Rubinisphaera italica: one gene and its partner. Each later gene encodes a partner of the first gene's protein in a complex. Links are inferred from orthologs where the notes say so. Each region holds a gene or a part of one and is shown in the gene's direction. Other genes may lie near its edges.

The links.
Region 2: the proteins of Pan54_RS00155 (region 1) and uvrB are in contact, whole or in part, in a crystal structure (PDB 7EGT), measured with the Thermus thermophilus proteins. The link is inferred for Rubinisphaera italica from one-to-one orthologs. Residues at the interface, in WP_096412145.1 of Thermus thermophilus: His654, Arg656, Phe657, Gln666, Asp668, Glu669, Lys680, Arg681, Leu682, Ser683, Lys685, Tyr686, Ala687; in WP_096411307.1 of Thermus thermophilus: Glu23, Leu25, Arg26, Asp27, Gly28, Glu29, Arg30, Phe31, Arg55, Glu326, Asp327, Phe328, Glu379, Ser382, Gln383, His398, Gly400, Arg401.

What each region holds. Positions count from the first base shown.
Region 1 is NZ_SJPG01000001.1:28,900-36,574, forward strand. What follows is about bases 3,250-6,253. They hold Pan54_RS00155 (ATP-dependent helicase), read left to right. Parts: upstream 3,250-3,607; coding sequence 3,608-5,899; downstream 5,900-6,253. Other genes in these bases: Pan54_RS00150 (ion transporter), read left to right, coding at 3,250-3,281; Pan54_RS00160 (glucosamine-6-phosphate deaminase), read left to right, coding at 6,112-6,253. Outside these bases: Pan54_RS00135 (ParB/RepB/Spo0J family partition protein), read left to right, coding at 1-275; Pan54_RS00140 (hypothetical protein), read left to right, coding at 777-1,202; Pan54_RS00145 (DUF1559 domain-containing protein), read left to right, coding at 1,221-2,216; more of Pan54_RS00150, read left to right, coding at 2,424-3,249; more of Pan54_RS00160, read left to right, coding at 6,254-6,846; Pan54_RS00165 (carbon starvation CstA family protein), read right to left, coding at 7,394-7,675. UniProt on the Escherichia coli protein: A helicase with DNA-dependent ATPase activity. Unwinds DNA duplexes with 3'-5' polarity. Translocates on single-stranded DNA with 3'-5' polarity. Initiates unwinding more efficiently from a nicked substrate than double-stranded DNA.
Region 2 is NZ_SJPG01000001.1:2,190,467-2,198,110, reverse strand. The notes cover bases 1,623-4,595. They hold uvrB (excinuclease ABC subunit UvrB), read left to right. Parts: upstream 1,623-2,053; coding sequence 2,054-4,138; downstream 4,139-4,595. Other genes in these bases: Pan54_RS08330 (CerR family C-terminal domain-containing protein), read left to right, coding at 4,306-4,595; Pan54_RS08340 (S1C family serine protease), read left to right, coding at 1,623-1,811. Outside these bases: Pan54_RS08345 (S1C family serine protease), read left to right, coding at 1-739; more of Pan54_RS08340, read left to right, coding at 762-1,622; more of Pan54_RS08330, read left to right, coding at 4,596-4,938; Pan54_RS08325 (ABC transporter permease), read left to right, coding at 4,935-6,077; Pan54_RS08320 (ABC transporter ATP-binding protein), read left to right, coding at 6,124-6,897; Pan54_RS08315 (HlyD family secretion protein), read left to right, coding at 6,905-7,644. UniProt on the Escherichia coli protein: The UvrABC repair system catalyzes the recognition and processing of DNA lesions. A damage recognition complex composed of 2 UvrA and 2 UvrB subunits scans DNA for abnormalities.

The sequences.
Region 1 (7,675 bases):
AACTCTCGGTTCGCAAAACCGAAGCCGCCGTCAAGGAACTTCTGGGCAAGCCAGATACGGTTCCCATGACGAAGCCGGACGACAAACCGTCCAAGCCCGAGTTGAACAATCACCTCAAATCGATCGAAGAACAACTCCGCAACAGCTTCGGCGTGAAAGTCGAATTGAAACTGAAGACCGCCGACTCCGGCCAGGTCGTCCTGCACTTTGCCAACCAGAACGATTTTGATCGGATTCTCGAATCGTTGCAATCGGTTCAGGCACGAGCCGCATAATCAGTCCGTTCAGACGCCCCGTGCCAGTTAGGGCACGGGTGGTTTTTCGACAAAATATGCAACATGCTCCCAAGTCTCCCCTTGGGTTCGAGATTAAGCATGACAGGCCAACAGCCTGTCTTTTTTATTGGACATTTATGATGAGCTGAAATCCGGATTGAGGAGGGATTCTTCTCGATTCTCACCGTCTCGACTAATACGATCGGTAGAAATTTCGGAGCGCCATCATCCTGATTATTTCAAACTCAGTCTTTACAAACGCTAATGAATTGTGCAGTATAAGTAGTATAACAATCCTTGAATATGATATCTTGCTGCGTAAATTCAGGGAACGATTCTTCGCACTTCAGTGAGATCTCCCTCACTAATTTCGTCAACCTACCATTGGTCTTCGCTCAAATTGCCTCGCAGTACACGGTAAGAACAAACTCCTTTAGCCTTCACAAACCACTTTTAACTGAGAAACACTTCTCAAGTTGATAATGCAGGAATCCTCTTTCAATGTCCAAGTCTCTTTCTCTTCTGATATTAATAAGCATTTCTCTTTCAGGGTGCGGGGGTGGTGGAGATGGACCTTCTCGCGCCAGTGTGGAAGGTCAAGTGACATTTTCCGGTGAACCGGTTCAATCGGGCTTCATCCAGTTTATCCCTCAGCAAGGGGATGAAGGTGCTCCGGTCAAACTGACCATCAAGGATGGGAAGTACGACACATCGTCCGACCCGCTGGATAATCGGGGGATTCCGTTGGCGACCTGTCGCGTTGAAATCACGGCGACTCGCGATACCGGCAAGCAAATCAAAAATATGATGGGCGAAATGGAGCCCGAATCCGAACAATATATTCCCGCGAAATACAATACCGATTCTGAGCTGCAGACTGAAATTACATCTGATACTGACGAAGTCAATTATGAACTTGTTCCTTAATTTTTATGAGGTAGATCCATGCTGAAAAATCACAGATCGCAACGGTTGGCGTTTACGCTGATCGAGTTGCTCGTTGTCATCGCAATCATTGCCATCCTGGTGGCATTGTTGCTCCCTGCTGTCCAACAGGCGCGCGAAGCAGCACGCCGGTCGTCCTGCAAAAACAATCTCAAGCAGCTCGGATTGGCACTGCATAATTACCACGACATCAATGGCTGCCTGCCAATCGGATGCCTGTTCCGAGACCGTGGTGCAGGTGGTCCGTCTGCATCAAACCAGTCAACCTGGATGGCTCGGATTCTTCCTCAGATGGAACAATCGGCGCTGTATGATCGGATGGATTTTATTCGAGATAAAGTTACTGGTTGGGACCCTAACAATGTTCGGGCTGAAGTGATTCCTGGTTACCGATGTCCAAGCGATCCGAAATCGAATGCGGTTTCTGGATTCGCTCCCACTAGTTATGTTGCTTGTATTGGTGACTCCTATCGCCTTTATGGAGACGGTGGTTCGACCGCCAGTGCAGCCCAGGGCCATGGTAGTTATATCGTTGGAAATGGCACATGGGCACGGGCAGTACTGAATAACGGTAATGAAGAGGGTGTATTTGCTACGAATAGCCACTGTAAATTTCGCGACATTACCGATGGTTTGTCGAATACCATGGCGGTCTCTGAATGTCTGGTAGGCTCTGAAATCAAAGCCCTTTCAGCTGGTGACGCAAATAACTGCGATGGAAACGCAGGGACGAACAATAACAATCGCGGCTATTCCTGGATGTACGGTTATACTTCGACCTGGCCGTTTACGACCACTCGAACTCCAAATGCTCGTTCAGCAGATTGCGAACGTTTTGCGGTGTATGTGAATATGGCCGCCAGAAGCCAACACAAAGGTGGCGTGCAGATTTTGCTGAGCGATGGTTCGGTTCGATTTGCCAGCGAGAATATCAATCTGGCCACTTGGAGAAATCTCGGCCAACGAAATGATGGAAACGTCATGGGTGAGTTCTAGAACATTCCTGGATACAAAACCGACCAGTTGGAAACCAGCTTCGACTTGCCCCTTAAAATATCGGGGTGGTGAAGAGAGTCAAATTTCCTACAATATCCAATCTGAGGTTAATGAACCCGGAGCCGTCAGGCCCGGGTTTTTTTGTGGGTGGTTGCCGATTCTGTTTTCTGCCCTTCCCCATACTCATGCAGCCCATTGAGGGAAACCATGAATAAATTCCGCCGTGAATCACTCAAGCCGGCTATCGATTTTCTGGATAAGATCGTTCAGCCTCTCGTCTGTTACAGTGTGTTCATGCTGGCGTTGGAGTGTCATTTTTATCCGGAATCGAACAGTCTTCAGAGTCATCCGTTCTTCCTCTGGTCAGAACGTGGTGTCGCTTTGATTCTCACGCTCGAATATGTTCTCCGCTGGATTCGGAATTCGGGTCGAGGATTTTATCCGCTCACGACCTTCGGCCTGATCGATCTGGCGGCGATCCTCCCCTTCTGGATCGGCTTCGTGCCGGGCATCAATCAGCATTTGAAATTGATTCGGACGTTACGTGTTTTGAGAATGCTGAAGTTCTTCCGCTACAATCGCGGCCTGCAGGTGATGGCTCTCGGTTTTTATCGCGCCTACTTCAACCTCCGCCCGTTGATGCTGACTGCTATCATGGTCTTACTGCTGACGATGTTCGCACTGTATGAAATTGAAGGCCCCGAGCAGGAAGAGTTTCGTGACCTGTTCAATATCGCCTGGTTCCTGGAAGTGACTGGGACGACGGTCGGATATGGCGATCTCTCTCCCAATTCGATTGCTGGCCGTGTGATTGTGATGGTGTTTATGATCGCCGGGCTAGCCATTTTCATGGCCTGTTTCAGTGCGATCACTTCAGCATTTGATGAGGTGTTTAAAAAAGCGAACGATCCGAATTTCAATCCGCTGGATCACTTCCCGAAAATCCGTAAGCAGCAGGAACGTCTCGAAGAGCTGACTAAAGATGTCGGCACGACGGCGGCTGATGATGTGGCTGCCGAGGAGGAAATGGAGGAAGAGAAGGAGTTGGAAGAGGTGAGTTCGTAGCATACTGTTTTATCTTAATATGTAGTTTGAAGTGTGCCACTGCCGGCTTGCCCAGCAGTGATTGACACGGTGCACTTTTCTGGGGGCTACGATCCGCTTCGACCCCAGCCACCCGAAGTAAGCATTCAGCTGGAAATTCACCACCAGGTTGAAGACCTCTTGCGGACTTCGTCCTCCCAGATCGCAGAGCTATCTGGGTTACCAATTTGCGATCTTGCTGTCTGGCAGAAATCTCTGCGGGATTTGTTTTCGGAAGGCGGAGCGGGTAGGATGGCGGAATCTCGTTTTGATATTTTGCCCACGCTCACGGAAGCACAGATTCTCACATGGATGTCCCCATTCTCCATCAGCAATTGACGCCGGTTCAAATTGAAGCGGTCGAACATTTCAGTGGGCCGATGCTGGTTCTGGCGGGCCCCGGATCGGGGAAGACTCGGGTCGTCACGCATCGGGTTGCCCGGCTGATTGAAAAGGGAGTCAAGCCCTGGAATATTCTGGCGATCACGTTTACGAACAAAGCGGCCGCCGAGATGTCCGAGCGACTCAAGACGCTGACGAACAGTCAGAATCTGTGGGTCAGTACCTTCCACCGATTTTGCGCGCATGTTCTCCGGCAGCGAGCCGGGGTGGTTGGTTTGCAGCCGAACTTTACGATCCTCGACACCGCCGATCAGAAGCAGGCAATCCGGCAGGTTCTCAGCGAACTCGATTACGATGCCGCCCACTATCCACCAGGCAAGATTCTGGCGATGATCAGCAATGCCAAAAACGACATGATCACCGCTCCAATGTTCGTCGGGCAATTCGAGGATTCAGTCGCCGATCATTTCACCGCAGTCGTCGCCAAGGTGTATCCGGCGTATCAGAAGTATTTGCTCAGCTCGAATGCCGTCGACTTCGATGACCTCTTATTACACGTCGTGCATCTGTTTGAAGAGCACGATGAAATCCGTTCGCAGTACGATGATCGCTATCAGTATGTGCTCGTCGATGAATATCAGGATACGAACGAAGCTCAGTATCGGATCGTACGGGCACTGTCTCAGAACTCACGGAACCTCTCCGTCACTGGGGATCCTGACCAATCGATTTATGGTTGGCGCGGCGCGAAGATCGACAACATTCTGAAATTCGAACAGGATTATCAGGACACAAAAATCATCAAGCTGGAGCAGAACTTTCGCAGTTCGAAACTGATCCTGGCGGCGGCAGACAGTTTGATCTCACACAACCGACTTCGCAAAGCCAAGGAACTCACGACCGAAAATGCCGAAGGGGAACCGGTCGAGTTGTTGCACTTTCCAGACAGTCCTGTCGAAGCCGACAGCATCGCCCGGCACATTCGCCATACGGTGGAATCGGGAGAACGGGACTGGTTGGACTTTGCAATTTTCTATCGAGTGAATTCCATTTCGCGGCAACTCGAACTGGCACTCGGACGGCATCATGTGCCTTATCAGGTCGCGGCTGGAGTCGCGTTTTATCAACGGGCAGAAGTTCGAGATCTGCTCGCCTATCTCGATTTGGTTAACAATCCGCAAAATCGAGCTGCCTTCGTTCGTGTGGTGAATGTTCCGCTGCGTGGCATCGGCAAGACGAGTCAGTCCCGCTTAATGAACTACGCGGAGGACAAAGGGCTCACATATATCGAAGCGGCACTTCAGGCCGACGAGGTTCCAAAGATGCCGAAACGGGCGGCGGCTTCTCTCAAGGCCTTCGCCCGAATGATGGAAAATTTCTCTCTCGCCGATTCCGGTTCAGTGGCTCAACTGATTGAGGATGTCGTCGAAAAAACGGGATACACCCGGCCCTGGTCTTCGAGTCAGAATGAACAGGATATGCAGCGACTGGCCAACGTTGAAGAACTGATCTCGGCTGCTAGAAATCACGATACGATTTTCGATGCCGATACATCGCTCGAAGGATTCCTGGAAACGACCAGTCTGGTATCGGACCTGGATGCTCTCGAAGGAGATTCCGAAAAGGGCAAAGTGACTCTGATGACACTTCACGCGGCAAAGGGACTGGAGTTTCCTGTTGTCTATATTATTGGTGTCGAGCAGAACCTGTTGCCGCATGAGCGATCGTTGCGAGAAGGAAATCCAAGGGAGTACGAGGAAGAGCGTCGGTTATTATTTGTAGGCATGACTCGAGCCGAAGAGCGGCTGTATTTGACGGCGAGCAGTTATCGAGATTTGCACGGACGCTCGATGCCGACGATTCCGAGCGACTTCCTGTCAGAAATCGATCTTGTGCAAACCGATGGAACCACGCTCACAAGCGATTTTCCGGAGACCGCTTATCGACCGACTTCACTTGCCTCTAGCGATCTTTCCGACGAAGATGTTAAAGCGATTCGGGCAGCTTTGAACCGACCAGACAAACCTCAATTGACAACCGCAGCTGCGTTACTGGCCGGGAACAACTCGGCTGCTTCACTGCCGTTCAATTTTCCAATCGGCTCATCAGTTCGGCATCCGCGGTACGGATTAGGAACAGTCACGGCAGCAGGCGGATTCGGACATCGCAGGACGGTCACGGTAGAGTTCGAAGAAGAGGATCGGAGTGAGACTTTTATTGTGAGTAAGTGCCCGTTACAACGGATTGGAAATCGATGAGAATGCAGGGTGGCACGTCCCTGAGTGAAGCGAAGGGCGTGGGATGTGGATTCGCCACGCCCTTCACTTCGTTCTGGGACGTGCCACCCAATGTATGTCAGGCACTAACTGACGAAATGGAATATATAGAGAACTCCACAAAAGTGTTGGGTTACGCGTTCCCCTGGCCCAACTTACAACGCCAAAGAAACTAATAGATAAAGTAGACAACCATGAAGTTAGAGATTTTTGCAACAGAACAGGAAATGGGACAGGCCGCCGCGGAAGCAGGAGCTGAGAAAATTCGCCAGGCTCTGGCCGAACGGGGTGAAGCCCGGATTATTGTCGCAACGGGAGCCTCACAATTTACGGTGCTCGGCGCCCTGGTGAAACAACCCGACATCGACTGGTCGAAGGTCACCGGCTTTCATCTCGATGAATATCTCGGACTACCAATGACTCACCCGGCTTCCTTTCGAGGTTATCTGAAAGAGCGATTTGTCGATCAGGTTTCGCTTAAGGCATTTCATTATCTGGATGGAGAAACGGATCCGCAGCAGGAATGTGAGCGGGTCGGCAAGTTGCTGACCGAAGCTCCAATTGATGTTGCGTTTGTCGGGATCGGTGAAAATGGTCACTTGGCGTTCAACGATCCCCCGGCTGATTTTGAAACCGAGCAGCCGTATCTGGTTGTCGATCTCGATGAAGCTTGCCGTCGTCAGCAACATGGCGAAGGCTGGTTCCCGACGATGGACGATGTGCCAACTCAGGCATTGAGCATGTCCGTCAATCAGATCTTGAAAACGAACACGATCATCTGCAGCGTGCCGGATGAGCGGAAAGCGGAAGCGGTTAAGAATTCTGTCGAGGGAAAAGTGACTCCGGAAGTGCCCGCTTCCATTTTGCAAACGCATGGTGATACGACGCTGTTTCTGGATCAGGCGGCGGCGAGTTTGTTGAAGAGTTAGACGCAGGGTTGGAGATCCGGTTCTTGCTGCACCGCCCCGAAAGATTCTTTCGGGGCTATCCGGTTTAAATGGAACATCAGAGACTCAGTAGAAACCACTTTCATTCATGCTTGCCCTGCTTCGCGATACAAGCATTGCCCGCAACTCAGTAATTAAAAAGACATCCACGTCACATTTCCAGCATCATCAAATTCAATACAAAACATATCACTGAAAAAAACAAATCCATTCCAAACATTGTAGCAAAACTCCTGATCACCGTTGCGAGATTGAGGTAGTCCTGCAATTTCAATAACCATATCTCGCGTGAGTGTATCTTCCTGTGCGTATAATTGATTAAGCGTACTCTGATTAATCGCGAGACTTCTAATGCAGATTGAGATCGCACAAAAAACGAAAATAATAAACAATGGCAGAGTTTTCGAAGAGAAACGAAAGCCGCTTGTTTGCTGTGGCATTTGGTACTTTCTCGTCAGATAATGACAGGTAACAAAAGTGTTGCCGAGGACTCACATCTTTCGATCCCAACCCCTCTACCTTCCAATGTCTACCCATTCGCCGAGGCCAGTTTGCCTGGGCTGCGTTCTGGTAATGGTGGCAATTGTTCTTCGAGGATGCCTTGGGATTTTTTCCAGACGATGAGGCCTTCGATGATCATCCAGACTTGCATGATCATCACGACGACGCCGAAGCCGAACAGAACATATTTTTCGAGAGGGAGATCGGACCAGAGCCAGCCGCTGGCCGGGTTGAACATTTGCCAGAGCATTGCCCAGGCGGGCATCAATAACATGAGGCACATTGGGATGGCGACGAAGGCGACTTTCTT
Region 2 (7,644 bases), 2.2 Mb from region 1 along the record:
CGCCTCAGCCCCTGCACCAGCCGAAGAGCCTGAAGAAAAGCCGAAGAATGTTCCCCCGATACCAATGCTCCCGCATCAGAAAGCACCGGAGATCCCAGAGGAATATGCTCATTTATTCGAAAGCAGAATCGGATTCGCGAATTATTATTTCAATCGAATCAAGCAGGAAGAGTTGCTGGCGACATTGAAAAGTCTGGGAAATTATGGTCAGTCGAGTCAGAAATGGACCTTGAGTGGCAACGTGAAAGACGGAGGGGCATACCGACTAGTCCTCGCAGATTTTGCCAGTCTGTTCGAAGTCCCTGCGGAAGGTCAGGTTTTTCTGTTGGATTCGGGGCGTCCAGAAACGTTCACGGCTGGTCCTTATTCTTCAGGAATGTTGATGTCGCTGCGGGAATTGCAGCAACTATTGATTAGCGGACCTGAGAACTTTTCAGAAATTCTCTATATTGGCAGCGAACCTCTCGATGGTGTGGGTGCGAAAGTCGATGTGCTTTCGACATTGCATGAAGATCGACAGATTCGCTGGTATTTTGATCGGACGGCAAAGCAACTGGTTGGCTGGGATACTAAGTTTTCAGAAGATCGCCCGGAATGCGGAGTTCGCATTCCAGGTTGGAAAACGGGGGGGCCGTACGCAGTTCCTCAGGAATTGAAGATTGTCGTTGCCGGTCAGCCGGAGATCATTTTGCAAGTCAATGAAATGAAGACCGAAGCGGTTGATGATCCAAAACTGTAATAAAATTATCGAATACAATTGAATGGCAACTCCAATTTTAACAATCCAACTCCGACAAATACCGTCCTGCATCATTACAGCGACAGTCCTCCTGGCATTTTCAATTGGACAGTCTAATCAAGCCGTGGCTTCACAAAGCGAAGTCCTGCAGGAAGTCTTGCCTAAGACTGTCAAATTGTATGGGGCGGGTGGCCTAAAAAATCTGGCCAACTATGGGACTGGCTTCTTGATTTCCCCGGATGGACATATTCTGACGGTCTGGAATCATTTACTCGATACGGATCAGATTATTGCCGTCCTCGACAATGGTCGCCGCTTACCAGCTCAATTTATTTCAGGAGCAGGTGAAGCCGGTTTGGCGGTGTTGAAAGTGGAAGTGATTAATGCTCCGTATTTTGACCTCACGGAAGTCAGCCGCAGTGGACCAGGAACTCCCGTGCTCGGTTTCAGCAATATGTTTAATGTCGCAGCGGGTGATGAACCGGTTTCGGTGATCCACGGCGTCATCGCCATGCTGACTCCACTGACAGCCCGTCGTGGACGGTTTGATATTCCTTATAAAGGGGTTGTTTTTATTGTCGATGCAGTGATGAATAATCCGGGAGCAGCTGGAGGAGCTTTAACGACGCAGGACGGGAAGTTACTGGGGATTATCGGTAAGGAATTGAAAGACAGTCGCTCAAATCTTTGGATCAATTACGCGATTCCCTTGTCTGATGTGCGTGAAACGATTGAGAAACTCGTGCGTGGTGAAGTGATAACAGATGACAGCATTGAATTGCCGCCTGTCATCAGACCGGTAGATACGTCAGGATTAGGGTTTCGTCTCGTGCCCGATGTCGTTCCTCGCACTCCTGCCTATATCGATTTTGTGATGCCGGGCTCGACTGCAGAAGCGATTGGATTGCAGCAGGATGATCTGATTGTGCTGATCAATGATGAACTCATTCAATCGTGCCGGGAGTTTTATGCCCAACTCCAGGAACTCCGCAAAGGAGATGCCCTCCGCATGACTGTTCGCCGTGATCGGGAACTGGTAAATGTGGAACTGATAGTTCCGGAACTCAATTGAGACAATTCGGAAACGGACCTCCTTATTTGTGCTGGATGTAATCTCATACCTCACCATGCCTGTCACTTAGTTCTGGGACGTGCCACCCAGAAGTAGGTTGGGTTAACGAAGCGTAACCCAACAATTAATGAAAAATCAATGGGAAGACTTGAGTGTCGAGGTATTGGGTTTCGTATTTTGCGAACCTAACCTACGGACTACAGACTTCGATTTATCGAACAAAAACTTTTGAAAGTGAAGCGATGTCTGGTTTTCAGCTTGTCAGTGATTTTGCTCCTGCTGGGGATCAGCCTCAGGCGATTGAATCATTGCTGCGAGGGCTGCGAGAAGATAAACGTGATCAGGTTTTGCTGGGGGTAACTGGCTCCGGTAAGACGTTCACGATGGCGAATGTGATTGCGGAAATGAATCGCCCAACACTAGTTCTCTCACACAACAAAACGCTGGCGGCTCAGCTGTATGGGGAATTCCGCGAGTTCTTTCCAAATAATGCGGTCACGTATTTCGTCAGCTATTACGACTACTATCAGCCGGAAGCGTATATTCCACAGCGGGATATTTATATTGAAAAAGATTCGTCGATCAACGACGAAATCGATCGTCTGCGATTGCTTGCAACCAGTGCGTTGGTCAGTCGGCGGGATGTGATTGTCGTTGCCAGCGTGAGTTGTATTTACGGTTTGGGATCGCCCAAAGATTATTTGGACATGATGATTCCATTGCGAATTGGTCAGGAAGTCGATCGTGATGAACTGCTGCTCAAACTGATAGATATCCATTACGACCGCAACGATTTTCAGCGGGCACGAGGGAAGTTTCGGGTGCGGGGAGATGTGATAGAGCTGTGGCCGGCATATGAAGAGTTTGCTTATCGAATCGAACTGTGGGGCGATGAAATTGAATCGCTTTCGATCATCGATCCTGTTTCCGGCGATGTGCATAAGATTCATAACGACATTTACATCTACCCTGCCCGTCACTTCGTGCTGCCGCAAAGCCGGATTGATCAAGCCTTGGTGGAAATTGAAGACGAGTTAAATACTCGGCTGGAAGAATTTCGTCGTGAAGGTAAGTTACTGGAAATGCAGCGTCTGAGTGCCCGGACTCGTTACGATATCGAGTTGCTGCGCGAAACCGGATTTTGTCCCGGCATTGAAAACTATTCGCGTGCGATGGCTGGCCGAAAAGCAGGTCAGCCGCCTTATACATTATACGATTTCTTCCCCGATGACTTTCTGATGTTCATTGATGAATCGCATGTGACGATTCCGCAAATTCGTGCGATGTATGCGGGTGATCGATCTCGGAAAACATCACTCGTCGATCATGGATTTCGTCTGCCGATGGCACTCGATAATCGTCCGCTGATGTTTGATGAATGGAATGCGAGACGGAATCAAATCGTATTCGTTTCTGCGACTCCAGCTGACTGGGAACTGGAACAATCGGAAGGAGAGATCGTTGAACAGATTATTCGTCCGACAGGTTTGATTGATCCGGTTGTGCATGTGCTACCTGCTCGCAGACAGGTGCCTCATTTATTGGAGCAGATTAAAGAACGTACTGCTCGCAATGAGCGAACGCTTGTCACGACGCTCACAAAACGGCTGGCGGAAGATTTGACCGGATATCTGCAGCAGGAAGGCATCAAATGCGCCTGGCTGCATTCGGAGCTTGATACGATTGAACGTGTCGAAATTTTACGAGAACTTCGTGAGGGTATGCACGATGCCGTTATCGGTGTGAACCTGTTGCGGGAAGGTCTCGATTTACCGGAGGTCTCGCTGGTGGCAATTTTGGATGCCGACAAGGAGGGATTCCTGCGAAGTGAAACCAGTCTGATTCAAACAATTGGCCGGTCTGCTCGAAATGTGAACGCTGAAGTCATTCTGTATGCCGATTCTGTGACCGAAAGCATGCAATTGGCGATGGGCGAAACGAATCGACGTCGTGAAATTCAGATGGAGTACAACAAGAAGCACGGCATTACTCCGGAAACTGTCCGTAAGGCGATCAAGCGAGGAATAGAAGAAGAACTCGAAGCCCGGCAGTTCGTGCAACAGGTTGGCGGGATCAAATCGGAAACGGAGTTTGTGACACGTGAGTATCTCAACGAGCTGGAAGCGGAAATGCTCAAAGCAGCCGAGGAACTTGACTTCGAGCGGGCAGCTGAGTTGAGAGATCGAGTTGAGCAGCTCAAAGGGCGAATCGGTGAGCAGGTTCCTGCAGGCGATGCGAACACACCTGGTTTTGCTAAAGGAAAAGGGAATCGCCGGAAGAAGACTGGTCGAAAAGGAACGCCGATGCGGGGGCCGAAGAAAAAGTGAACTTTTTTTTGCTGATTGTTAATTACGAATCTGTGGCTGCGATTCGGTCTGCCCCCAGCCACCCCTGAATGACTGAATTGTTAATTTTTCAGATTCCCGTTTGTATTTCAGTGCTGAACATCTATTATTGATTCAAACAGCCGTTTGAAACATATGTATGAATCTCGATGTCTGAAATCACAAAAACTCGAATTATTGATGCAGCTGGCGAGGTCTTTGCGGAAAAAGGCTTTGAGCAGGCGACGGTTCGTGAAATTTGTAAGACGGCCGACGTGAATTTGGCTGCTATCAATTACCACTTTGGCGATAAGCAGAAACTCTATATTGAAGCAGTTAAACGAGCGCATTGTGAAGGGGAAGAGGACGAACCGCTTCTCATTCCAGCAGAATTGCCAGCCGAGAGGAAACTTTATTACTTCATCGAGCATATGATGGCCGACATGCTGGATCGGGAGTCTCCGACGTGGCATGTGGAACTGATGATGCGTGAGATGGCACGGCCAACTTTGGCTTGCACTGAGTTGGTGCAAAGTTATATCGGACCTAAGTTTTCGATCTTAATGAACATCATTGAGGAAATGGTTCCGTCAACATTAACTCTCTCGAAGAAACATCTGCTGGCATTCAGTATCGTTGGCCAGTGTCTACTCTATCGATTTCATCGGCCCATCGGGAAACTGCTGATCGGCGATGACGAATTCGAATCTCTGTTCGATGTGAGCTATCTGGCACAACATATCTGTGAATTCAGTATGCAAGGGATTCAATCGCTTTCAGTCAGCCAGGAGACTTCATTATGAGATGGCTGGCCTGGCGGATGCTGACCGGTGACCGCACGAAATATCTGGGAATCGTGTTTGGAGTGGCGTTTGGTTCTTTATTGATCGCTCAGCAGTCTTCAATTTTTGTAGGACTGATGCGCAGAACATCACACATCATCCTCGATGTGACGGAACCGGATATCTGGGTGTTGGATAAATATGGGCAGAATGTCGATGAGATCCAGCCGATGTCGCTGAATCGACTGTATCAAGTGCGTGGTGTCGCAGGAGTGGACTGGGCCGTCAAAATGTATAAGGGACTGGTCCGTATGAAGCAGAATGATGGCGATTTTCGTCAGGCGATTCTGATTGGGATCGATGATTCGACGATGATTGGTGCTCCTAAAGAGATGATACAGGGATCAATAGCCGATCTTTCGCGTCCTGATGCCATCATTATAGATGAGGCTGGTTATTCTCTAACTTATCCAAACGAGCCTGTGGAGCTCGGGCGAACGATGGAAATTAACGATCATCGTGCAGTGATTGTTGGCATCTGCAAAGTAAGTGCCCCCTTTCAGACATTTCCGGTCATCTTCAGCAGGTACTCTCAGGCAACGCAGTACGCTCCACGGGAGCGGAATATTATGTCGTTCGTCCTCGTGAAAGCTGAGCCTGATGTAAATAAGAAGAAACTTTGCCAGGCAATCACAGATCAGACAGGATTGCAGGCGATCCAGTCAGACGATTTTTTCTGGTTCAATATCAGTTACTACATCAAAAATACGGGAATTCCAATCAATTTTGGGATCACAGTGATGCTGGGTTTTATTGTGGGAGCGGCAATCGCAGGACAAACATTCTATCTGTTTACGATCGAAAATCTGAAACAGTTTGGCACTCTCAAAGCGATGGGAGTCACAAATATTCGATTGCTGCGAATGATTTTATTGCAGGCATTAATTGTTGGGACAATCGGTTATTCAATTGGAATTGCGATGGCGTGCGCCTTCTTTGAAATTACTGGTGCTTCTGGACAAGCCGATCTGAGAGGTATGTACGTCCCCTGGCAAGTGATGCTGATCACAGCGGGAGCCGTCAGCTTGATTGTACTCGTGGCGAGTCTTTTAAGTATTCATAAAGTGCTCGTACTTGAGCCAGCAGTTGTATTCAAGTAGCAGGTATAATCATGATTCTGAACGCAAGAAATTTGCTGGAGTGACCATGACGATTGATTTCGCTAAAGAGCATCCCAAGCCCGCCGCGATGAATAATGCAGCGGTTCGTTGTCGAAACCTTACGAAAGAGTTTCGAGCTGGTGAGACGATTGTGCGTGCACTTCGTGGAGTGGATGTTGAGATCGGTTATGGAGAAATGACGCTTCTGGTTGGCCCGAGTGGTTGTGGCAAAACGACATTAATTTCGATCATCGCCGGTTTGCTCGATCCGACCGATGGTGAAGTCGAAGTACTGGGAGAGAATCGCAGGGAGTTGACAGGCACCCGGCTAGTTAAGTTTCGTCAGAAAAATATTGGCTTTGTCTTTCAGCAATACAATTTATTACCTGCATTGGATGTGGTGGAGAATGTCTCCATCCCATTAATCATTGGAGGAGTCTCTCGGAGTGAAGCCAAAGAACGAGCCACTGAGGTCCTCAAGAAAGTGAGTCTGGAAGATAAGATTCATTCCAGGGTGTCACAGCTTTCAGGGGGGCAGCAACAACGGGTCGCAATCGCAAGGGCACTCGTGCATGATCCGCGACTAATGGTGTGTGATGAACCGACAGCCGCTCTTGATGCCGCATCCGGACATAAAATTATGGAATTGTTACGCGAAGTCTCGATCGACAAGGATCGAGTCGTGATTGTCGTGACGCATGATAACCGTGTCTTTGACTTTGGGGATCGGGTGATCGAAATGGCAGATGGAGTCGTGGAAAACGTAAAAGTAAATCAACCCTCTCAAAACAAGAGTGCCAGCAGTACGAAAGAGAATTGAAAGCGCAATGAAAATCCCCATCATTCCAGTGATCGCTTTGGCAGCCATTACGTTTGCTATTTATCATGTGATGACTTCCCAGGGGCCTGTCTCTCAGGCAGAACCGCCCATTGAACCGGCTCGGTCTCCGTATGCGAGTAAGTTGGCTGGTGCGGGAATTGTGGAATCTCGTACTGAGAATATCGAGATTGCTGCTGATGTTTCGGGAGTCGTCTCCGAATTGCTGATCTCTGAAGGACAAACGATTGATGCAGGACAACTGCTGTTAAAGCTCGATGCCCGGGATGTCGAAGCCGATCTGAAAATTCATGAAGCCTCATTACAAAATGTAATGGCTCAGTATCAGCGACTCGAACGGATGCCGCGAGCTGAGGAAGTTCCTCCGGCAAAGGCAGATGTCACAGAGGCGGAGGCAGAAGTACGCCAGACGAAGGATGCCTATGAGCGTCAACAGAAGTTGAATCGAGAGAAGATCGGGACTGATGAAGAATTAGTCACTGCTCGTTCTCAGTTGGAAGTTGCTCAGGCGAAGCTGGAGAAGGCTCAGGCGGATTATCAATTAGTGATTGCCGGCACCTGGCAGCAGGATTTGCTGGTGACGGAATCCCAGGTACAACAGATGCGGGCTGAGATTCAAAAGACACAAACAGAACTGGAACGACATGAAGTTCGGGCACCAACTTCCGGTTTTCTGTCGGTGAATAATGAAACGAAATCGGTCTGGGAGGTATTACAAATCAACAGGCG